3 regions of the Blautia sp. JLR.GB0024 genome follow, and region 2 is predicted to be linked to each of the others. Evidence: riboswitches for the same ligand, from Rfam matches in the RefSeq annotation. Region 2 holds a riboswitch; each other region holds the start of a gene.
What was found. A riboswitch is a leader RNA that binds a small molecule or an ion and turns the genes downstream of it on or off. The one in region 2 is predicted to bind thiamine pyrophosphate.

Region 1 (8,195 bases), on a different contig from region 2:
CATTGTGGATGTGATGAGCGGTACGATCCATGTGGAAAGTACGCTCGGTGCAGGGTCAAAGTTTACGGTGGTTCTGCCCATGGTTCTTATGGAACCTGACAAACAGGAGACCGGCGTGCTGGCGGGACATACGGTGCTTGTGGTGGATGACAGCCCGGATACCTGCGAGGGCATCCAGCTCATGCTTGAGGAAGCCGGGGTGCATGTGGATTGGGCACTGAGCGGCGGGGAGGCTGTAAAAGCCGCCAACAGGGCCCGCCGGATGGGCCGGGATTACTTTGCGGTGATTTTGGACTGGAAGATGCCGGAGATGGACGGGGTGGAGACTGCCCGCCGTATCCGGGCGGATCTCGGCAGTGATATCCCGATCATTCTGTTGTCAGCCTACAATTGGGAGGAAGTGGAGCAGGAAGCTCTGGAAGCGGGAATCAATGGATTTTTGACAAAGCCTGTTTTCCGCTCTGAACTGGTGCAGAAGCTGCGTTATTATATCATGGGGTCTTCCGCAAAAGTACAGGAAATCATGGACAGTGAAACCCGCGGACGGTTTGAAGGCCTGCATGTTCTGATGGCTGAGGATAATGAACTGAACCGGGAAATTGTGGAGGAACTGCTGCGGGACAGCGGTATTTTGGTGGACAGCGTGGAGGACGGTCTGCAGGCTGTCAGGAAAGTGGAGCAGACCGGGCCGGGATATTATGATATGATCTTTATGGATATCCATATGCCTGTGATGGACGGCTTTACAGCCACGGGAGAGATCCGGGCGCTCCAGAAGAACAGTGCGGAACATATTCCCATTATAGCCATGACTGCCGATGCCTTTGAGGAGGATGTTTTAAAATGTAAAAATGCCGGAATGGATGCCCATATATCCAAACCGATCGATATAGCAAGGCTTTTTGAAGTCATCCGGATATATGCGGATAAGGAAAGCGGGGATGGAAAAAATGAAGAGAAGATATAGAAGGTTAACGGCAGCGGCACTTGCATGTATGCTTTTATGCAGCGGCTGTTCCGGAGAGAAGGAAGAGCCGGAAGTATACATTGATAAAAATGAGCCGGATGTTGTGATCACCCTCTTTACCCAGGGGGAAAACATATCAGAGATCATAAATAAGTGCTGTTCTGATGTGATCAATCCAAAAACAAAGGGCAATATTATCCTGTACAGTGATTTCGCGGATTTCTATGCGGAGGAAGGGCTTTCTTACCGGGAACTTCTGCTGAAGCGCATGGAAAGCGGACAGGCAGATGACCTGTATATCATACCGGCGGAGGATGTGCTGGAGTTTGACCAGAAAGGTTTTATCTATGATTTATCCGGTCTTGACTGTATCAGCAGCCTTTCTGAGGATGCCCTCCGGCAGAGTACATATAAGGGGAAGGTGTTTTCGGTCCCTCTGTCCTATACCGGTTTTGGCCTGATCTGGAATGTGGATATGCTCCATCAGTATCAGCTGGAGATTCCGGAGACACTGGACGAGTTCTGGAACGTCTGTGATGTATTAAAGCAGAACGGCATCCTTCCCTACGGGGCCAATAAGGATTTTGGACTGAGTGTTCCTGCCATGTGTGCGGGACTGGGGCCGCTGTATCAGAATCCTGAGAGTGAGGCGCTTACTGCCGCTCTTGCAAAGGGGGAAACGCCTGTCAGTACCTATATGCGGGACGGCTTTGCTTTTCTGCAGACCATGATCGACAGGGAATATCTGGATGTGGAACGCTCCTTGGAGACCCTGCCGGGCAGTGACGAGGAGGCCGCCTTTTTCGCTGAGGGAAAATGCGCGTTTATCAGTTCTCTCTGCCGCGCGGCAGCGTTTGCCAGGGACTACCCGTTTGCAGCCGAGATGACCGCGCTGCCGGTGCTGAAGGAAGGCCCCGTCTGTGTTGTGGGTGCGGACCAGAGGCTGGCTGTCAATCCCAATACAGAGCATCTTGGCGAGGCGCTTGCAATCCTGGAAAACCTGTGTACCACAGATACGCTCAATGCATTTGCAGGGGAGCTGGGGAAGGTATCCTCAGCACGCGGAAATGAGGCCACCACGCTGCCCCAGGCTGAGAAGTTTGTATCCTGTCTGGCATCCGGAGGCCAGATTCCCAATCAGGATTTCACGCTCCCGTTTAATACCTGGAATACCATCAAGGAACTCTGCGTAGAGCTCTGTGAGGGGGCGGACGTAGAGACCGTGTGCAGGGAGTATGATGAGAGACAGAAAGAGGAAATTGCGCTGTACGGCGATAAAGATATATGAGATTGACTTGACAATCAATTTACAATGAAGTAAACTTGAGAAGACAACAGGGGAGCTGGAGAGAAGTCCGGCTGAGAGTAAAACCGTAATCGTTTTTCACCCTTAACCTGATCCGGGTAATGCCGGCGTAGGGAGCATAAGAGAGGCACCATAGACCGGTGCGCATTTGTTCTGAAAAACAGCTCCTGATCGGGTAAAACCTGTCGGGGGCTTTTTCTTTTGCACAGATTCCCCGGCAGAAAACGATGATAAATTTCTAAGGAGGAAAAGAAAATGAACGCAAGCGTAGCAATCCAGACACTGCCGGAGGCAGCAAATGACGAGGAACTGATCCGTATAGTCGATGAGGTCATTGACTATATTAAGAGTACGGGGCTGAACTATTATGTAGGGCCTTTTGAGACAGCCATTGAGGGTGACTATGATGAACTTATGGATATTGTAAAAGAATGCCAGCACATCGCTGTCCGTGCAGGCGCGCCTTCTGTTGCGGCCTATATTAAAGTGTCCTATAAGCCAGAAGGAGATGTGCTGACCATTGAGAAAAAAGTTACAAAGCACCACCAGTAAGCTATGGGCATCTGCAGCCCTGGCCGCCATTCTGGTCATCTGGCAGGCTGTCTCCATGGCAGGCCTGGTCCCGGGGTATATGCTGCCCTCGCCGGTACAGGTGGTGAGGGCGTTTATCAGTGAATTTCCCCTGCTCATGGAGAATTCCAGGGTGACGCTTTTGGAGGCGGCTGCAGGGCTTTTCTGCGGTGTGGTTTTCGGGTTTGTCATGGCAGTTCTTATGGACCGCTTTGACAAGCTTTACAAGGCGTTTTATCCGCTGATCGTTATTACACAGACCGTGCCTACCGTAGCCATCGCGCCTCTTTTGGTGCTGTGGTTCGGATATGAGATGCTGCCAAAGGTCATTCTGATCGTGATCGTGACCTTTTTCCCTATCACCATTGGGCTTTTGGAAGGATTCCGCTCCGCAGACAAGGATATGATGAACCTTTTACGAAGCATGGGGGCCGGCAGGCTTCAGATCTTCCGATATATCAAGATGCCGGGGGCCATGGGCCGGTTTTATGCAAGCCTGCGCATATCTGCCTCCTACTCCGTGGTGGGAGCGGTTATCTCTGAGTGGCTGGGCGGTTTTTCCGGCCTCGGTGTGTATATGACACGTGTGAAAAAGGCGTTTGCCTTTGACAAAATGTTTGCAGTTATTTTTCTCATATCCATTATCAGCCTTCTTCTCATGAAGCTGGTGGATATTCTGCAGAAAAAAAGCATGCTCTGGGAACGGGCAAAATAAGACAGAACAGAGAGGACAATGGAGGATGAAAAAGAAGATTCTGGCGGCTGTCCTGACAGCCTGTATGCTCACATCTGTGGCGGCGTGCGGCAGCAGCGAAGACAGCGGGAAGAAGGACAGCGGTTCCGAAGATTTGGAGAAGATCACTTTCGTGCTGGACTGGACCCCCAATACAAACCATACAGGTCTTTACGTGGCGAAAGAGAAGGGATATTTTGAGAAGGAGGGACTGGATGTAGAGATCGTACAGCCACCGGAGGACGGCGCGGACGCTCTTGTGGCATCGGGAAAAGCCCAGTTTGGTGTCTCTTTCCAGGACAGCATGGCACCGGGTGTGGCAGGTGACAACGCACTGCCAAATACAGCGGTAGCAGCCCTGATCCAGCACAATACATCCGGCATTATCTCCAGAAAAGGGGAGGGGATGGAGCGCCCCAAAGGTCTGGAAGGAAAGAAATACGCCACCTGGGATGCCCCCATTGAGAAAGCCATGATGCAGAATGTGGTGGAAAAAGACGGCGGGGATTTCTCTAAAGTGGAACTGATCCCAAGTACGGTCACAGACGAGGTCTCCGCGCTGAAATCAAAATCCGTGGATGCCATCTGGATTTTCTATGCGTGGGCAGGAGTTGCCACAGAGGTAGCAGATCTGGAGACGGATTACTTTGCCTTTAAGGATATCAATCCTGTATTTGATTACTATACACCGGTTGTGATAGCAAACAATGATTTTCTGGAAGAGAAGCCAGATACGGCAAAGGCTTTTCTCCGGGCTTTGAAGCAGGGTTATGAGGATGCCATTGCAGACCCGGACGAAGCAGCATCTATTCTTCTGGAAGCTTCCCCGGAGCTGGATGAGGAACTGGTAAAAGCCAGTCAGGAGTATTTAAAGGACCAGTATAAAGCGGATGTAAAGCAGTGGGGATATATTGACCCTGCCAGATGGAATGCCTTTTACGGCTGGCTGAATGAAAACGGTTTGTCAGAGGCAGAGCTTCCGGAAAATGCCGGATTTTCCAATGACTATCTGCCGGAATAAAGGCAGTTTTCGGAGGAGGAGATATGGCGGAATTAAAGGTTTCAAATGTGAGCAAATCCTTTGACGGAGTGAAGATCCTGGAGGATATCAGCATAGAACTCCATGACCAGGAGCTGGTCAGCCTTTTAGGTGTCAGCGGCGGCGGCAAGACAACACTTTTCAATGTGATATCCGGTCTGGAAAAGCCGGAGACCGGGCATGTATATCTGGATGGCCGGGAGATCACAGGTTGTCCCGGAAATGTCAGCTATATGCTGCAGAAGGACATGCTTCTCCCGTACCGCACCATAGAGGACAATGTGGCTCTTCCCCTTCTCATAAAAGGGGAGAAGAAAAAGGCTGCCAGGGAAAAAGTACAGCCTTATTTTCAGGAATTCGGACTGGAAGGGACCCAGAAAAAGTATCCGGCCCAGCTCTCAGGGGGGATGCGCCAGAGGGCTGCCCTTTTAAGGACGTACCTGTTTTCACGGAAACTGGCCCTTTTGGATGAGCCCTTTTCAGCTCTTGATACATTGACCAAGAGTGCCATGCACAGGTGGTATCTGCAGGTGATGGAGCAGATCCATCTGTCCACGATCTTTATCACTCATGACATGGATGAGGCTATTTTATTGTCGGACAGGATTTATCTGCTCACAGGAAAACCGGGACGGATCACAGAGGAGATATGCATACAGGAACCGCGCCCAAGGCGCAGTGATTTCAATCTGACAGATGAATTTCTGAGTTATAAAAGGCAGATACTGGAGAAGCTGAATGGCAGCCAGGAGTCATAAAGGATATAAAAAAAGACCCGGGATACGGCTTGTACAGCCGCCCCGGGTTCTGTATATTATTCTGTTTTGTCTGAAGATTCAGCGGTGGTGTTCTCCATGGCTTTTTTTGCGTTTTCCATTCTTGCCTTCAGGTCCTCAGATACCTGTTCCACACTTTTTTCCACGGCTTCCTTCACGTTTTCGGCTGTTTCCGCAGCGCATTCCTTGGCAGTTCCGGCAGCGTCTTCTAAATCTTCCTTAACATCCTTGGCCGCCTCTTTGACATCCTCTTTGATATCATCCAGATCCATGTCGTCATCCTCGAAGATGTCCTCATCATCCAGATCATCCAGAATATCATCTGTGTGTTCTTTTACTTTATTTACCGTTTCCTCAACCGTTTTTTCCACTTTTTCTTTGAGCTTGCTTGCCACATTTTTGGCAGATGCAGCCGTTTCTTTTACATTGTCCTGAAAGTCGGCGAAATCTTCTTCCAGATCAGGATCTTCTTCTTTTTGTTTTTTCAAATAATAAAAAGCTGCACCGGCAGCCGCACCGATTACACTGAACCCCAATAATTTTTTTCCAAAGCTACCCATATTAATCCCTTTCCTTTCAAATGACTATTTTTAGTATTACCATTATAATACTTTTTAACAGAATATTGGAAGACCTAATTCATAAATTTTACATGAAATTTGCTAAAAAGTGTTGTTTTACATGAATTTTTCAATGATTTCCGCCACACCGCCCTGGTTGTTGTCACGCCGGGTAATATAATCCGCGTGTTTTTTTGCCTCCGGGGTGCCGTTTTTCATGCACACGGCAAAGCCTGCGGCATCCAGCATGGACAGGTCGTTTTCCGCGTCCCCTGCGCCTATGGTCTGCTCTATGGGCACATGCAGATACCGGCAGAGCCAGCGGATGGCAGCGCCTTTTGAAACACCCTCCATCACATGTTCCAGATAATATTCACTGGAGAAAAAGATGGAAACCTTTCCTTTGGCCCACGGAAGCATAGCGTCACGGTATGCCTCATGCTTTTTTCTGTCGTCCAGACAGGAGGTCAGCACCTTCACAGGCTCCTCCTTCAGATGCTCCAGAAGGTTCGGGTCCACCCGTACCTCCATCTGGGAAGACCAGTGGTACTGAGCCGCTTCCGGCCGGTCCTCAGGGGTGACCACATAATCTCCCTCATAGGTCTGGCAGTAGAGGTCAAAGCGGGCGGCCTGGTCAAAAATGTATTTTACGTAGGACAGAGGCATGGTGTTCTGATAGAGAATCTCCCCGCTGCAGCAGTCGTAAATCATGCCTCCGTTGTAGAGAATGGCATAGCATCCTTCCCGGTTCAGTCCAAGTCTGTCCACAAACTTTTTGGCGGAAAAATAGGAGCGGCCCGTGCAGAGCACCACAGCATTTCCGTTCTGAAGAGTACGCTTTACAGCAATGGAATTTTCTTCTGGAATCTGTTTTTCGTCGTTGAGCAGTGTGCCGTCCAGATCAGTAAAAAGTATTTTCATAGAGCACTCCTTTATTCTTTGTTGAGGGGTTACCTGGTGTTTATTATATCCCATATTTTCTGTTTTTCCAAGGGAACATAAGTTCCTGCGCGGGACGGGAAATATCCGGCTGAATATTCCAACGGGATTCTGGTAAAATAATATCAGATTTTGTAAAACACAGATGAAAAATTTGGCAAAAAATTATATTGCATGGAAGAGTGAGAGACGCTATACTTAAAAAAGCATGAATAGGAGGCAGGGAGCATAAATGAGAAAAATAATATTAGCCAGTGCTTCTCCCAGACGCAGGGAACTGCTGGAGCAGATTGGGGCTGTCTTTGAAGTCTGCCCGAGCAATGCGGAGGAAATTATGACGTCCAGTGTTCCCCGGGAAGTAGTACAGGAACTGTCCCGCTGTAAGGGAAGTGAAGTTTTTGAGAGGACATCCGGGGATGTGCTGGTGATCGGAGCAGACACTGTGGTGGCATTTCAGGATTCCATTCTGGGAAAACCGGCGGACGCAGCCATGGCCCGGGATATGCTTTTACGTCTCCAGGGCAATACCCATCAGGTATACACAGGCGTGACCCTTCTGTTACGGCAGGGCGGCACGGTAACGCAGAAGAGCTTTTATGAGAAGACAGAGGTCGTCTTTTATCCCATGACCGGGGAGGAGATTGACGCCTATGTGAGGACCGGGGAGCCTATGGACAAGGCGGGCGCCTATGGGATTCAGGGAAAATCCGCAGTCTTTGTGGAGAAGATAGATGGTGATTACAGCAATGTGGTCGGACTTCCCCTGGCAAGGCTCTATCAGGAATTAAAACAGATGGGAATAGACATAAAGGAGTGGCATTCATGATTCGGGCATGTATATTTGATTTGGACGGAACGATCGCGGACACAGTGGAATCCATCGGTGTTGTGGGAAACAGGCTTCTTCGCCATTATGGGCTTCCCGAACAGCCGATTCAGGAGTATAATTATTATGCAGGGGACGGAGCCGATGAACTGGTAAAACGGATCTTAAAAGCCTCCAAAGGCACTGACAAGGTGGATTATGAGGAGGCGAGAGTGCTTTACAGGAAATGGTTCGAGGAGGACCCCTTTTACCATGTAAAGCCCTTTGAGGGTATTCCGGAACTGCTTCGGGGACTGAAGGAGGAGGGAATACGGATCGCTGTATTTTCCAATAAGCCTCATCACGCAGCAGTGGATGTTGTGAAGAAGATTTTCGGAGAGGGCCTGTTCGATGAAGTGCAGGGCCAGACCGCCCAAGTGCCGAGAAAGCCTTCGCCTGTGGGGGCGCTGGCCATTGCAGACAGGCTTGGCGTCACTCCG
Region 2 (8,195 bases):
CGGACATTTTCAACGAAATGATTTGTTTTTCCTGCAAAGTGTGATAGAATGTAGCTTGAAACAGCAGCATGTCATTCGGAGCCTGAAAAACGGACTTCGGATGCGGATAGAAATACAGGAAAAGGGGATTTTTGCCATGTATAGTTTTCAGAATGATTACAGTGAAGGAGCGCACCCTAACATACTCAGGGCGCTGGAAACCATCAATTATCACCAGAACAATTCATACGGACTGGACGAGCACAGTGACAACGCAAGGGAATTGATTCAGGAAGCACTTGAGGATTACAGCGTGGACATTCATTTTATCGCCGGAGGTACTCTCACCAACCTGACTTTTATCTCCCATATTCTGCGTCCATATGAAGCTGTTTTAAGTGCCGATACCGGTCACATCAACACTCACGAGACCGGGGCTATTGAATCCACGGGGCATAAGGTATTTTCCATTCCCGCGGATGACGGAAAACTGACACCGGACCTGATTCGTCCTGTCTTAAAATTACATGAAAATGAACACTGGGTGGAACCACGCCTGGTTTATATATCCAATCCCACAGAGGTGGGAACTGTTTACACCAAAGAAGAGCTGGAAACTCTGTATGCCTTCTGCAAACGCCACGACCTGTATCTGTACATGGACGGCGCGCGCCTGGCTATGGCCCTGGCTGTGGAGGAGACACACCTGACCTTCCCGGACCTGCCGGATTTATGTGACGCCTTCTACATCGGCGGAACGAAAGTGGGCGCCATGTTCGGCGAGGCTCTTGTTATTGTAAAAGAAGAATTTAAAGACCATTTCCGCTTCAATATGAAACAGCACGGAGCAATCCTTGCAAAGGGCTGGATGATGGGCGTTCAGTTCGAGGAACTTTTTAAAGAAGGGCTGTATCTGGAGCTTGGACGCAAAGGTGTTGCCATGGCACAGATTCTTAAGGATGTGTTTGAAAAAGCAGGCATCCCGCTTCTGGCGCCGGCACCTACCAACCAGGTATTCCCTATCTTCCCGGATGCTCTGGCGGAAGCGGTAAACGAAAGATTCCTGACCACCTTCCAGTGCAAACCCGATTCGGAACACACCTGCCTCAGATTCTGTACTTCCTGGGCAACCAGTGAGGATGCAGTCAGGGATTTCGCCTCAGAGTTTGAGGATCTGGCAGCCAAATTCAACAGATAACACCTGAACTTAAACTTAATGTAAAGGCATTCCGGAAGCTTCTTAATCCTGAATGCCTTTTTTTATTATAGGAGACTCCTTATATGAATATCGATCCAGCCGTCAATGATAATTTAAAAGAACAAGCAGCCCACGGAAGCCATGAATTTCCCCTTCAGGTATATCAGGACATGGAATACTGCGAAAACGGGCTGATCCTTTACAACCACTGGCATGAAGAGGCAGAGATCCTCTTTGTGACAGAAGGCATGATGGAGCTGGTGGTAGACGGCATTTCCATCATTGCCGGAAAAGACACCATTGTACTGATCCCCCCAAACCAGCTTCATGGTGCCTATCAATACAGGGATCAAACCTGCCGTTTTACCTCCATTGTGTTCCACCCTGACTTTATTTCCAGTAAAAATCAGGATGCCATCCAGGCCGGACAGTTAAATCCGTTCTTTGAGAACAGCTTTGTGTCCTCCTATGTTATATACGGCACGGATTTGAAATGTGAGGCTGTTCAGCATCTCCTCGGGGAACTCACAGCAGCCTATCACGCCTCCCATCCCTATCGGGAACTGCTGATCAAGGGATACCTTTACCAGATTTTATTTCATCTTCTGATAAAAGAAGAAAAGCACAATATAAAATCCACATCCGACTATATAAATGAGGAGCGAAAAAAGAAGATTCTAAGATACATTGATGAAAATTACCAGAACCCCTTAAACCTTGATTCCCTTGCCAAATCCGTCTCCCTGAGCAGGGAACAGTTCTGCCGTTTTTTCAAAAAATCTTTCCGCTCCACCCCTGTCTCTTACCTGAACCGCTACCGCATTAACCGTTCCATGTCGCTGTTAAGGGAGACCGGTCTTCCCGTCATAGATATTGCTCTTGCTGTAGGATTTGACAGCAGCAACTACTTTGCCGTATCTTTCCGAAAGGCAACGGGAATGACACCCAGCCAGTTTAGAAATATGACATGATTTTAATATACCCTGACATCATAATAGATGTTTTTTCCCCGGGATAATCTTATAATACTGGAAAATGAACGTCAGCCGTGATTGTCCGGCCAGAGCGCTACACAACTTATTTATCTACAGGAGGAAAATTATGTCATTCTTTACCCAAAGCGAAAATTATATTGAATACCACAATGCCGGCGAAACCCTCCGCATTATGGCATGGGGCGCAAACAGCCTGAGAGTTGTTTCCGTACCCTCCGGTCCCCTGGACCTTTCAAGCAGTGCCCTGAAAGAACAGGAACCGTCACACACACAGATTCAGGCAGACGAGGAAACTGCCACGATCACAAACGGCAAAATCTCCGCTCTCATTGACACAAGAGGCTGGAACAGCGCGGCGGTTGTCACCTTCTTTGACGACAAAAAGGAAATACTGCTCAAAGAGATGGACGGCGGCGGCGCCCTGATCCGCAGGGCCCGTAAATTTTCCCCTTATATCGGCGGCGATTACCGTCTGAAGGTCAGCTTTGAGGCCAACAAGGACGAAAAAATATACGGCATGGGCCAATATCAGCAGGACATCCTGGATTTGAAAGGCTGCAATATTGAACTGGCCCACAGAAACTCCCAGGCATCCATCCCCTTCTATGTATCCAGCAAAGGCTACGGCTTCTTCTGGCACAATCCCGCCATCGGCAGCGTCTCCTTCGGCAAAAATGTAACAGAGTGGCGGGCTGACAGCACCAAAAAAATGGATTACTGGATCACAGCAGGCGACACTCCCGCTCAGATCGAATCTCAGTACAGCCAGGTGACAGGGCGCGCTCCCATGATGCCGGAATGCGGACTGGGCTTCTGGCAGTGCAAACTGCGCTACCATAACCAGGAACAGGTATTGTCTGTTGCCAGAGAATATCACCGCCGGGGCATTCCTGTGGATGTGTTTGTGGTTGACTATTATCACTGGCCGCGGTGCGGAGACTACCGTTTTGATGAGCATTTCTTCCCGGATCCCAAGGCCATGGCGGAAGAACTGCGCTCTTACGGAATGGAACTTATGGTATCCGTGTGGCCCCAGATCGACTGGCGCAGTGAGAACTTCAAGGAGATGCGCCAGAAGGGTCTTCTCGTCCAGACAGAACACGGCCTGAACGTCCAGATGGATTTCCAGGGCAACAATGTATTCTATGATGCCACCAACCCTGAGGCCAGAGAATATGTCTGGGAGAAATGCAGAAAGAATTACAGGGAAAACGGAATCAAACTCTTCTGGCTGGATGAAGCGGAACCGGAATATACCACCTATGATTACGAAAACTACCGTTACTATGCCGGAAGCGTCATGCAGCAGGGAAACATTTACCCCAGAGAATACGCCCGCGGCTTCTATGAAGGCCAGAAAGCAGCTGGCCAGGAGGACGTTCTGAACCTGGTGCGCTGTGCATGGGCAGGAAGCCAGCAGTACGGTGCCCTGATCTGGTCCGGCGATATCCACTCCACCTATCAGGATTTCCGCAACCAGATCGTGGCCGGCCTGCAGATGGGGCTCTCCGGAATCCCCTGGTGGACAACAGATATCGGCGGCTTCCACGGCGGCAACATTTATGACAAGGACTTCCAGGAACTGCTGATCCGCTGGTTCCAGTTCGGCGCCTTCTGCCCTGTTATGCGCCTTCACGGCAACCGCCTCCCGCGCACACCGCTCTACAAAGCAGACGGAGAGGAGACTGAGGGAACCGGCACAGACAATGAGATTTGGAGTTATGGGGAAGAAAATTACCAGATCATGAAGAAATTCATTGAGATCCGTGAAATGATGCGGGATTATACCAGAAGCCTTATGGCTGAGGCCCACGAGACAGGCGCTCCGGTTATGCGTACCATGTTCTATGAATTCCCGGAGGATTTAAACACCTGGGAACTGGATACCCAGTACATGTACGGCCCGGACATTCTGGCAGCTCCTATTGTGGAACCCCACGCCTTCAGGCGGAAGGTCTATCTGCCTAAGGGCAGCACCTGGACCAATGCCCATACGGGTGAAATTCTGGAAGGCGGACAGTGGATCGAAGCGGAAGCTTCCATGGATACCCTTCCTGTATTTCTGCGGGATGGCAGACAGGAATATCTGATCAAAAATATATAATATAAAATTCAGTGTTGACAATTTTCTCCAGCCGCTATATGATTATGGCAGGAAAAATACCTGAAAACAATTGAATACGCAAGGGGAGCTGACGCGTCGGCTGAGAGGAAATACGAACGGATTTCGACCCTGAGAACCTGATACGGATAATGCCGGCGTAGGAAGCGAACCAGAAGTTTATGTAATATTTGGTGCACCCCATCAGGGGTGCATTTTTTTCACCTCTTCTATCTCCTTCCGGGCATTTCCGTGTCACACAGAAAGGAGATTTACATGCAGTACACAACACAGATGGACGCTGCCAGAAAAGGCATTATCACAAAAGAGATGGAATCGGCAGCCAAAAAAGAACAGATGGATGTCAGAGAACTCATGGCTCTCATGGCCAAAGGCCAGGTCATCATTCCCTGCAACAAAAAACACACCTCTCTGGAGCCAAACGCCATTGGTTCCATGCTCAGAACGAAGATCAATGTAAATCTGGGCATTTCCAGGGACTGCAAAGACATGGACATGGAAATTGAAAAAGTCAACAACGCGGTAAAAATGGGTGCTGAATCTATTATGGATCTGAGCTCCTACGGGGATACCCGCACCTTCCGCAGACGCCTGACAAAAGAATGCCCTGCCATCATCGGAACCGTCCCCATCTATGACGCTGTAGTCTACTATCACAAACCCCTGAAAGAGATCACTTCCCGGCAGTGGCTTGACATTGTCCGCATGCACGCCGAGGACGGTGTGGACTTCATGACCATCCACTGCGGCATCAACAAAGAGACTGCCGGAAAATTCAAACGAAACAAACGTCTGACCAATATCGTTTCCCGCGGGGGCTCCATTATCTTTGCCTGGATGGAAATGACAGGCCAGGAAAACCCCTTCTACGAACATTATGATGAGATTCTGGATATCTGCCGGGAATACGACATTACCATGAGCCTTGGAGACGCCTGCCGCCCCGGATGCATTCAGGATGCCTCTGATATTTCCCAGATTGAGGAGCTGATTACTCTGGGTGAGCTGACAAAACGCGCCTGGGAAAAGGATGTACAGGTTATGGTAGAAGGCCCCGGACACATGCCCCTTGACCAGATTGAGGCCAATATGAAGATTCAGCAGACACTCTGTCAGGGTGCCCCCTTCTATGTGCTGGGTCCCCTGGTGACAGACATTGCCCCCGGATACGACCACATTACCGCTGCCATCGGCGGTGCCATTGCAGCCACCTACGGCGCTTCCTTCCTGTGCTATGTGACCCCGGCGGAACACCTGCGTCTGCCCAATCTGGAGGACGTAAAGGAAGGTATTATAGCTTCCCGCATCGCAGCACATGCCGCAGATATTGCTAAAGGTGTAAAAGGCGCTGCCGACTGGGACAATAAAATGAGTACAGCCCGCAAGAAACTGGACTGGGAAGAAATGTTCCGTCTCTGTCTGGACCCGGAAAAAGCCGGGCGCTACCGGGCAGAGGCAAAGCCTGAAAAGGAGGACACCTGCAGCATGTGCGGTAATTTCTGCGCAGTCAGGAACATGAACCGTATCCTGGAAGGCGAGATTGTCAGCATCTATGACGAATGATAAAAGCAACACTGCAAATACGAAGACCTGTTAAGCAGTCACACAGCACATACATAAAGAGGTATATCAAATGATAACAATCAACGGAAATGCCATTCATCTTACTGCCCCCTGTACAGTGGAAACCCTCCTAGTGGAACAGGGCTATTCCCTGCAGCGCATCGCGGTGGAGAGAAACGGTGATATTCTTTCCAAAAACCGTTACGCTGACACCATCGTTCAGGATGGAGATACCTATGAAATTGTCAGCTTTGTAGGAGGCGGCTGATTTGAAAGAAAGACATACGATCCTGTCCAAAGACGAAATCGAGGAAGTTCTTATAGAACGCCATACCCTCCCCATACACCGGAAACTCCGGAATGCCGGTGCCGCCATTGCCGGCCTCGGCGGTCTGGGCTCCCATGTGGCTGTAATGCTGGCGCGTACCGGCATCGGAAGTCTTCACCTGATCGATTTTGACCGGGTGGAGCCCAGCAATTTGAACCGGCAGATTTACAGGATGAAGCATTTAGGCAGGTATAAAACAGAAGCGCTGAAAGAAGAAATCTCAGAGATCAACCCTTACATCTCAGTCCGCACCGACACAGTTAAGGTAACAGAGAACAATATAGACCGCCTGTTTAGGGATGACAAGATCATCTGTGAAGCATTTGACCGGGCAGAAAATAAGGCCATGCTGGTCAACTATCTTCTGGAACACCGTCCGGATACTTTCATTGTATCCGGTTCGGGCATGGCCGGCTATGGGAGCAGCAACTCCATACATACAGAAAAGAGGATGAAAAACCTGTATCTCTGCGGGGACGGCACCAGTGACATTGCCTCCGGCATAAGCCTGACAGCTCCCAGAGTCACTCTCTGTGCAGCACATCAGGCCAATATGATACTGCGGCTCATTCTCGGAGAAAAAGACGTATAGAAAAGAGGAAAAAGACATGATAAAAGATGACAAACTTATATTGGGAGGACACGAATTTCACTCCCGTTTTATTCTGGGTTCCGGCAAATACAATCCGGAACTGATCCACGCTGCCGTTAAAAATGCCGGGGCTGAAATCATTACTCTGGCTGTACGCAGAGCCAACAGCGGCACTGCCAGTATACTGGAACATATACCGGACAGCATAACACTCCTTCCCAACACCTCCGGGGCCAGAACTGCGGATGAAGCAGTAAGGATCGCCCGCCTCGCCAGGGAACTGGGCTGCGGGGATTTTGTTAAAGTTGAGGTCATCCGAGACTCCAAATACCTGCTGCCGGACAATCAGGAAACCATCCGCGCCACAGAGATGCTGGCAAAAGAGGGCTTTATTGTCATGCCTTACATGTACCCTGATCTAAACGCCGCCAGAGACCTGGAACATGCCGGAGCTGCGTGTATCATGCCGTTAGGTGCCCCCATTGGTACCAACAAGGGATTGTGCACAAGGGAATTCATCAAAATCCTTATCGAGGAAATTGACCTTCCCATTATTGTAGACGCAGGAATCGGCCGCCCTTCCCAGGCTTGTGAAGCCATGGAGATGGGCGCTGCCGCAGTCATGGCAAATACAGCCATTGCCACTTCCGGCGACATACCCGCCATGGCGGAAGCCTTTAAAAAAGCCATTGAAGCAGGACGTACCGCATACCTATCGGGCCTTGGGCGCGTTGTAAACGGCAGAGCCAGCGCCTCCTCTCCGCTCACCGGATTTCTGGAACAATAAGGAGGTGGAAAAATGACTGCATCAAGAACAAATCATATGGAATATATGGAGGGTATGGAAGCTCTGGATTCTGATGTTATGGATAAAGTGATAAGTGCCATGGACAGCTATGACTATCACCGTTATACAGAAGCACACGTACTGGCTGCACTGTCCCATGACACACGGACACCGGAGGATTTCGCAGCGCTTCTGTCTCCCGCCGCGGAACCTTTCCTGGAAGAGATGGCACAGGCTGCGCGGGCTGAAACCAGGAAACACTTCGGAAACTGTGTAAATCTCTTTACGCCGCTTTATATCTCCAATTACTGTGAAAACCACTGCATTTACTGTGGTTTCAACTGCCATAACCATATCCGCAGGGCAAGGCTTACCGCGGAGCAAATCGAGTTGGAAATGGCTGCGATCGCCAAAACAGGACTGGAAGAAATTCTTATACTGGTCGGCGAGAGCCGTGCAAAAAGTGATGTCAGGTATCTGGGGGAGGCGTGCAGGATTGCCAGAAAATACTTTAAAATGGTGGGACTGGAAGTCTATCCTATGAACAGTGAGGAGTATGCCTATCTCCATAAATGCGGAGCTGATTATGTGACCGTATTTCAGGAGACTTATAATTCCCATAAGTATGAGA
Region 3 (8,195 bases), on a different contig from region 2:
TCATGTGGACACCTGCCTTTCCTTTATATATTCTGATGGAAGGTTCTGGAGATCACTTCATCCTGCTGTTCTTTGGTCAGCTTGATAAAGTTTACAGCATAACCGGATACACGGATGGTGAGCTGCGGATACTTTTCCGGGTGTTTCTGTGCGTCCAGAAGTGTGTCCCTGTTGAATACATTTACGTTCAGGTGATGCCCGCCTTTTGCCGCATATCCATCCAAAAGTGCCACCAGATTTTTCTCTGCATTTCCGTTTTTGCCCAGGGCATCCGGTACGATGGAGAAGGTATTGGAGATACCGTCCTGGGCATCCATGAACGGCATTTTGGCAACCGTGGCCATGGATGCGATCGCGCCGTTGGTATCACGTCCGTGCATGGGATTGGCACCCGGGGCGAAGGCTTCTCCGGCTTTTCTGCCGTCCGGGGTGGAGCCGGTGTTTTTGCCGTAGGACACATTGGAGGTGATCGTCAGGATGGATGTGGTGGGGACACCTCCGCGGTACGTATGGTTGCCTTTGATATACTGCATAAAGGTATGAAGCACCTCCTGGGCGATCTCATCTGCCCGGTCATCATCGTTTCCGTATTTGGGGAAATCTCCTTCGATCTCAAAATCAACAGCGATTCCCTGTTCGTTGCGGACCGGCTTTACTCTGGCATACTTAATGGCGGAGAGAGAGTCCGCCACAACGGAAAATCCGGCGATTCCGGTGGCGAACCAGCGGCGTACTTCCTTGTCATGGAGCGCCATCTGCAGGCGTTCATAGCTGTATTTGTCATGCATGTAATGGATGATGTTCAGAGCGTTCACATAGACACCTGCCAGCCATTTCATCATGTCTCTGTATTTTTCCATCACCTCGTCATAATCCAGATATTCAGATGTGACAGGGCGGAATTTTGGGCCTACCTGCTGTCCGGAAACCTCATCTACACCGCCGTTGATGGCATAGAGCAGACATTTTGCCAGGTTGGCACGGGCACCGAAGAACTGCATCTCTTTGCCGATGCGCATGGAGGATACACAGCAGGCAATGCCGTAGTCATCCCCGTGTACCGGGCGCATGATATCATCATTTTCATACTGGATGGCAGAGTGGCGGATGGAGATTTCGGCGCAGTATTCCTTGAAGTTTTCCGGAAGCCCGGAGGACCACAAAACAGTCAGGTTCGGTTCCGGAGCAGCACCCAGGTTGTCCAGGGTATGAAGGTAACGGAAGGACATTTTTGTCACCAGAGGACGGCCGTCCAGTCCCATGCCGCCGATGGATTCTGTCACCCAGGTAGGGTCTCCCGCGAAGATCTGGTTATAGTCAGGGGTGCGGGCAAAGCAGACAAGGCGGAGCTTCATGATAAACTGGTCAATGATCTCCTGAATCTGGGATTCCGTGAAGGTCCCTTCTCTTAAATCCCTCTCTGCGTAGATATCCAGGAACGTGGAAGTGCGGCCAAGGCTCATGGCTGCCCCGTTCTGTTCCTTCACGGCTGCCAGGTAGGCAAAGTAAAGTGCCTGTGTGGCCTCCAGAATATTCTCAGCGGGTTTGGAAATGTCGCAGCCGTAAATGCGGGCCAGTTCCTTTAACATTTTCAGCGCGCGGATCTGTTCGGAGAGTTCTTCGCGCTCACGGATAACATCGGAATACATAATGCTGCGTGTGGTGGCTTTTTCTTCCTCTTTCTCCTCGATCAGGCGGTCCACACCGTAGAGGGCAGCCCTTCTGTAGTCGCCGATGATACGCCCTCTGCCGTAGGCATCCGGTAGTCCGGTGATAATATGATTGGAACGGCAGGCACGCATTTCAGGGGTGTAGGCGTCAAACACACCGGCATTGTGCGTCTTTCTGTGAGTGGTGAAATACTCCACAACCTCAGGGTCCACATGGTAGCCATTGTCCTCGCAGGCTTTGACTGCCATACGGATACCGCCGTATGGCTGCATGGAGCGTTTCAGCGGCTTGTCTGTCTGCAGGCCCACGATCTTTTCCTTGTCTTTATCCAGGTATCCGGGGCCATGGGAAGTGATAGTGGAGACGGTTTTGGTGTCCATATCCAGAACCCCGCCCTTTTCCCGCTCCTCTTTCATAAGGGCAAGAACCTGCTGCCACAGGTCTTTGGTGTCCTCTGTGGCCTCTTTAAGGAACTTTCCGTCTCCCTTATATGGTGTATAATTCTGCTGGATAAAATCCCGCACATTGATCTCTTTTTCCCAGGCACCGCCTGTAAAGCTTTTCCATTCTGTTCTCATAAAGTATTTACCTCCTGCTGTAATCATGAATCAAAGCTGACAAAAATATGTGCAGCAGCCTCGAAGAAAAAGGTTACCAGATATTTCCAAATTGTATATTGTATACAAAATGTAACCTATGCTATATAAATAGCACAGCCAATAGTCTGTTGTCAATCTGGATTAAAAAAGTATTGAATAAAATACAAAGAGAGAAGGCAAAGAAGGTTTTTTGTAGTTGAAAGCGTGAAAGTATAATGATAAACTAGAACCATAAAAAGGAGGCATTACACATATGTTATTTATAGAGTATCCAAAATGCAGCACCTGCCAGAAGGCAAAGAAATGGCTTATAGAGAAGGGGATAGAGTTTGAGGACCGCCATATTATAGAAGAGAATCCCACCAGGGAGGAGCTGGAGACCTGGTATCACGCAAGCGGTCTGCCCCTGAAACGTTTTTTTAATACCAGCGGTATGAAATACAAGGAGCTGAAACTGAAAGATAAGCTGCCGGAAATGAGCGAGGAGCAGCAGCTTGACCTGCTTGCCACGGATGGTATGCTGGTGAAGCGTCCGGTGCTGGTGGGAGAATCTTTTGTTGTCACGGGGTTTAAGGAAAAAGAGTGGATGGAAAAGCTCGGTCTGTAAAAAAGAGGTGCGGAAATGGCAATTGAAAAAGTAAAGGAGTATTTCAGAGGTTTTGGCATGGAGGAGCGGATCATGGAATTTTCCCAGTCCTCAGCTACCGTGGAGCTGGCAGCAAAGGCTGCCGGATGCGAACCGGAACGCATTGCCAAAACCCTGTCCTTTTTGGTTGACGGCAGGACGGTCCTTGTGGTGATGGCAGGGGACGCCAGGGTGGACAACAAAAAGTTCAAGGATTATTTTCATACAAAGGCCAAAATGCTTTCTCCCAATGAGGTGGAAACAAGGACAGGACATGCAGTGGGCGGAGTATGCCCCTTCGGGATCCCGGCTGATGTACAGGTGTTTTTAGATATTTCCCTGAAGAGATTTAAGACAGTATTTCCGGCCTGCGGAAGTGCCAGCAGCGCCATAGAGCTGACACCGGGCGAGTTGGAAAAATACGCCGGCAGCCGGGAATGGATCGATGTATGCCGGGGATGGCAGCCGGAAAAGCCGTTTGTGCCGGAAAAGCCGTCTGAGTCAGAAACGCCGTCAGTGCCGGAAATGCCATCTGTGCCAGATACGCCGTCAGTGCCGGAACCGTCAAAAAAGTATCTGTCCCGTATGCCGGGGGGCTTTTTTATCTATGAGGCTGATGGCGACGAGAAGATCACCTATGTCAATGAGAACGTATTAAAACTTTTCCGGTGCAGGGATATGGAGGCTTTCCAGGCACTTACAGGCGGTTCCTTCCGGGGAATGGTGCATCCCGGGGATCTGGAACGGGTGGAGAGCGAGATCATGGCGCAGATCGCGTCAGACACATACGATTATGTGGAATACAGAATCTGCTGCCAGGACGGAACGGTTTTGTGGGTGGAGGACTACGGACGCCTGGTGGAGGAGGAGAACGGAAAGTATTACTTTTACGTCTTTCTCGTGGACGCTACAGAAAAAATCAGGCTGCGGAAGCTGGTGAACCGCAGGGATCATCTGCAGAGGGTACTCACCACGCTGGCAAATGATGTGGATTTTGACATACACTGCAAAGACTGTACCATTGATGTCTATGGCTGCTTTGAGCAGCGCTTCGGAAGACCGCCCAGGAAGAAGGATTTCATTCCTTTTATGTGTGAAAACTGTGAGAAAAAGGGAGAGGTGAAGCTCTTTGTGCACAGTTATCCCATGGAGGAACAGAGCTTTGACAAGGAAGAGCAGGATGTGGTCATGGTGGACGGGGAAGGCAATAACCTGTGGACCAGATGCCAGATCGCACATTTTAAGGGGAAGGACGGCGGCTTTGACAGAAAAATCGGCAGAATGCTGGACACCCATGAGCAGACCATGCGGGAGATTTACTATCGACAGGGAGCGGAAAAGGACTGTCTGACCGGTATTTACAACCGCAGGTCAGGGGAGCGGCTTATCAAACGGCGGCTGAAAAGTATGGAACAGACCACCTCCTGTATGATGATCATGCTGGATGTGGACGGATTTAAAATGCTTAATGACACCTACGGGCATCCCTTTGGCGACAACATTCTTCTGCAGGTAGCCTGTGCCCTGCAGTCCACTTTCCGGAAAAATGATATCTGTGCCCGTATCGGCGGAGATGAATTTATGGTATTTTTGGAGGATGTCAGGGATAAGGGCGTCTGTCTGAAACGGCTGCAGCAGCTTGTCACATACACGCTGCAGGACGAGAGCGTGGAGCAGTACAATGTGACTCTGTCCGCAGGTGTATCTTACCAGACCGGCAGTAAGCTTTCCTATGAGGAGATGTACCGGCGTGCCGATGAGGCCTTGTATGAGGCAAAGCGGGCAGGAAAACGCTCCTTCAGGGTATACAGTGAAAATGACGCTTGACAGGGCGTACTGCATAATATAGAATGAAATCTGCAGAGTATTCTGCTTAAAGAATGAAAAAGAAAAGAGGGATAGGATGATTCAGTAGTTTATGATTCGGAGCATGGAAGACAGAGCATTACCTGCACAGCAGGTCTGTTTTCGTTGCCGGAGAGTAGACTGACTGGAGAATGGTATCCCTATGATGATATCTTCAGCGAACCCGATATGGGTGCGCGTATTTAAGAGTCTGTTTTTCCGGTGGAGAAGCAGGCTCTTTTTATATCAGGAAAGAAGGTATGCATAATGCTGCAGATTAAGAATCTGACTGTTACACATAAAAAAGATATGAGAACCCTGGTGGAGGATTTTTCTTTTGTACTGAACAAGGGGGACAGGGCAGTCATGATCGGTGAGGAGGGAAACGGAAAATCCACCCTTTTAAAGCTTATCTATGACCCGGCTCTGGTGGACTCCTACGCAGAGTATACAGGGGAGATTGTCAAAAACCACATAAAGGCAGGGTATCTGCCCCAGGAGCTGGAAGAGCGGAACCGGGAGAAAAGCATCTGGGAGTATTTCACGGAAGAATCAGACTTTTATAATATGTCCCCCAAAGAGCTGTCAAAGATAAGCAGGGAGCTTGGAATACCGGCGGATATTTACTATTCCCAGCAGAAGATGGGAGAGCTCTCCGGCGGAGAGAAAATCAAGCTGCAGATGGCGGGAATCCTCATGGGAAATCCCCATATCCTTCTGCTGGATGAGCCGTCCAATGACATTGATATCAGGACTTTGGAGTGGATGGAACAGTTTATGAACAGCAGTCATATTCCCATCCTCTATATCTCCCATGATGAGACATTAATCGAGCGCACAGCCAATGTCATCATTCATCTGGAGCAGATCAACAGAAAGACAAAGCCCAGGTACACGGTGGCAAAGATGGACTACAAAACGTATATGGAAAACAGGGCAAGAGGGCTCACCAATCAGGAACGCATCGCAAGAAAAGAGCGGGAGGAAGCTGAAAAACAGGAGGAACGGTTCCGCAGGATCCAGCAGAAAGTGGAGAGTGACCAGAGAAATATCAGCCGGCAGAATCCTCACGGAGGCAAGCTTTTGAAAAAGAAAATGCATGCGGTAAAAGCCATGGAACGCCGGTATCAGAGGGAGGCGGAGGACAGGACGGAGATACCCGAGACAGAGGATGCCATTTTTATCCGTTTTCAAAAGGGCACCTCCATTCCAAACGGTAAGACAGTGCTGGAGTATTCTCTCGACAGACTCGCGGTTGGAGACAGGCTGCTCTCAACACAGATTCATCTGACTGTAAAAGGACCGGAAAAAATCTGCATTACCGGGGCAAACGGTACGGGAAAGACAACACTTCTTAAAAAAATTGCTGCAACCATGGAGGGGCGTACCGATATCCGGGCCGCTTATATGCCGCAGAACTATGAGGAAAAAATGGACGGCAGCAGGACTCCGCCGGAATTTCTTGAGAAGACGGGTGACAAAGAAGAAATCAGCAGGATACGCACCTATCTGGGCAGTATGAAATACACGGCGGATGAGATGGACCACTGCATCTCCCAGCTTTCCGGCGGACAGAAGGCAAAGCTGTTCTTTCTGAAAATGAGCCTGGACGGCAGCAATGTGCTCCTTCTGGATGAGCCGACCAGAAACTTTTCACCGCTCTCTGGGCCGGTCATCCGAAAACTGCTGGCTGATTTTGAGGGGGCAGTCATCAGTATCTCCCATGACAGGAAATATATGGAGGAGGTGTGCGATACCATCTATGAACTCACAGACAGAGGGCTGGAGAAGAAATGAGGATAGACAGGGAGTATTTGACAGATACAGGCAGGTGTGGTATCCTTATAGTCAGTTAATTCATCAGGGGAGCCTGTAGCGGCAGGCTGAGAGGAAGTAATCAACTTCGACCCTTTAACCTGATATGGGTAATGCCAGCGTAGGGAGAGAAGGACGATTCCGGGAGACGTGTTGGCGTCTCCCTTTTTGTGTTCGGCGGCCCTGTCAGGATGCAGAGAGGAGAACAGAAATGCTGGGAGAAATACTGGAAAATGTCAGAGAAAGATCGCCTCTGATTCAGAACATCACCAATTATGTAACTGCAAATGACTGCGCCAATATTACATTGGCCTGCGGCGCTTCCCCGACGATGTCGGACGGGGAGGAGGAAGCAGAGGAAATGGGGCGTCTCTGCGACGGCTTAAATATCAATATGGGAACTCTCCATCCGCGCTCTGTAAAAGCCATGCTTCTGGCCGGAAAAAGTGCTGCGGGTTTTGGCCGTCCCATTGTGCTTGACCCTGTGGGAGCCGGCGCATCCACATACCGCCGGGAGACAGCAGAAGAGCTGCTCAGGGAGATTCCATTTACTGCCATCCGGGGAAATATATCTGAGATCAAGACCATTTCCGGAGGCAGAAACAGCTCCAAAGGTGTGGATGCCGACGCAGCGGATGCTGTGACAGAGGAAAATATGGAAAAGACCATAGCGCTGGCCAGAGACTTTTCAGGAAGGACAGGAGCTGTGATCGCCATAAGCGGCGCAGTGGATATTGTGACAGATACAAAAAACACATACATAATCAGAAACGGGCATCCCGTCATGGCAAAGATCACTGGCTGCGGATGTATGTTAAGCTCCCTCACCGCAGCCTATCTGGCTGCCAATCCTGACAGAAAGCTGGAGGCCGTGGCTGCTGCTGTCATCACCATGGGCCTGTGCGGGGAGAAGGCATATGAGAAAATGGTAGAGGAGAACAGCGGCAACGCAGGCTGCAGGAATCACCTGATCGATGAAGTATATAAACTGACCGGCCGGGAGCTGGAGAGAGGAGCAAAATATGAATTGCGTTGAGAAGAGAGAGTTGGTGAGGCGTGCCCTGCTTTTGTATGCCATTACGGACCGGTCCTGGGTGGGGAAAATGACACTTTACGAACAGGTTAAGGCGTCCCTGGACGGAGGTATCACGCTTCTGCAGCTCAGGGAAAAGGATATGCCGGATGATGAGTTCCTGCGCGAGGCAAAGGACATGAAGGCGCTGGCGGCCAGCTACCGCGTGCCCTTTATTATCAATGACAATGTGGGTATTGCGCTGGCTGTGGACGCGGACGGGGTACATGTGGGACAAAGCGATATGGAGGCGGGAAGCGCCAGGGAAAAACTGGGCCCTGACAAGATCATAGGCGTCTCTGCAAGAACCGTGGAACAGGCTTTGCAGGCTGAAAAAATGGGCGCGGATTATCTGGGAGTCGGCGCGGTATTTTCTACCTCTACAAAAGAGGATGCAGATGTGATATCCCGGGAAACACTGCAGGAAATCTGCCGGGCTGTATCCATTCCCGTTGTGGCTATCGGAGGGATCAAGAGAGAGAATCTGATGCAGCTTGCCGGAAGCGGTGCCGCCGGAGTGTCTGTCATATCCGGTATCTACGGACAGCCGGATATCAGAAAAGCCTGT

Region 1: another riboswitch for thiamine pyrophosphate. It lies ahead of V8Q34_RS00415 (thiamine-binding protein); the one in region 2 lies ahead of thiC (phosphomethylpyrimidine synthase ThiC).
Region 3: another riboswitch for thiamine pyrophosphate. It lies ahead of thiM (hydroxyethylthiazole kinase); the one in region 2 lies ahead of thiC (phosphomethylpyrimidine synthase ThiC).

Annotation. Positions count from the first base shown of each region.
Region 1 covers NZ_JBANBF010000001.1:103,677-111,871, forward strand. Annotated here, with positions in the region: gene V8Q34_RS00405 (response regulator) at 1-967, shown strand, start outside; gene V8Q34_RS00410 (ABC transporter substrate-binding protein) at 951-2,255, shown strand; TPP riboswitch at 2,294-2,406, shown strand; gene V8Q34_RS00415 (thiamine-binding protein) at 2,529-2,825, shown strand; gene V8Q34_RS00420 (ABC transporter permease) at 2,794-3,558, shown strand; gene V8Q34_RS00425 (ABC transporter substrate-binding protein) at 3,584-4,597, shown strand; gene V8Q34_RS00430 (ABC transporter ATP-binding protein) at 4,621-5,373, shown strand; gene V8Q34_RS00435 (hypothetical protein) at 5,430-5,951, opposite strand; gene V8Q34_RS00440 (Cof-type HAD-IIB family hydrolase) at 6,069-6,872, opposite strand; gene V8Q34_RS00445 (Maf family protein) at 7,123-7,716, shown strand; gene V8Q34_RS00450 (HAD family hydrolase) at 7,713-8,195, shown strand, end outside.
Region 2 covers NZ_JBANBF010000002.1:372,332-380,526, reverse strand. Annotated here, with positions in the region: gene V8Q34_RS05805 (threonine aldolase family protein) at 137-1,177, shown strand; gene V8Q34_RS05800 (AraC family transcriptional regulator) at 1,261-2,148, shown strand; gene V8Q34_RS05795 (glycoside hydrolase family 31 protein) at 2,279-4,276, shown strand; TPP riboswitch at 4,348-4,456, shown strand; gene thiC (phosphomethylpyrimidine synthase ThiC) at 4,550-5,857, shown strand; gene thiS (sulfur carrier protein ThiS) at 5,928-6,125, shown strand; gene thiF (sulfur carrier protein ThiS adenylyltransferase ThiF) at 6,127-6,777, shown strand; gene V8Q34_RS05775 (thiazole synthase) at 6,794-7,564, shown strand; gene thiH (2-iminoacetate synthase ThiH) at 7,577-8,195, shown strand, end outside.
Region 3 covers NZ_JBANBF010000001.1:314,767-322,961, forward strand. Annotated here, with positions in the region: gene pflA (pyruvate formate-lyase-activating protein) at 1-4, opposite strand, end outside; gene pflB (formate C-acetyltransferase) at 24-2,249, opposite strand; gene V8Q34_RS01390 (arsenate reductase family protein) at 2,524-2,877, shown strand; partial or broken gene V8Q34_RS01395 (YbaK/EbsC family protein) at 2,893-3,357, shown strand; gene V8Q34_RS01400 (sensor domain-containing diguanylate cyclase) at 3,481-4,722, shown strand; gene V8Q34_RS01405 (ATP-binding cassette domain-containing protein) at 5,008-6,537, shown strand; TPP riboswitch at 6,593-6,700, shown strand; gene thiM (hydroxyethylthiazole kinase) at 6,767-7,591, shown strand; gene thiE (thiamine phosphate synthase) at 7,578-8,195, shown strand, end outside.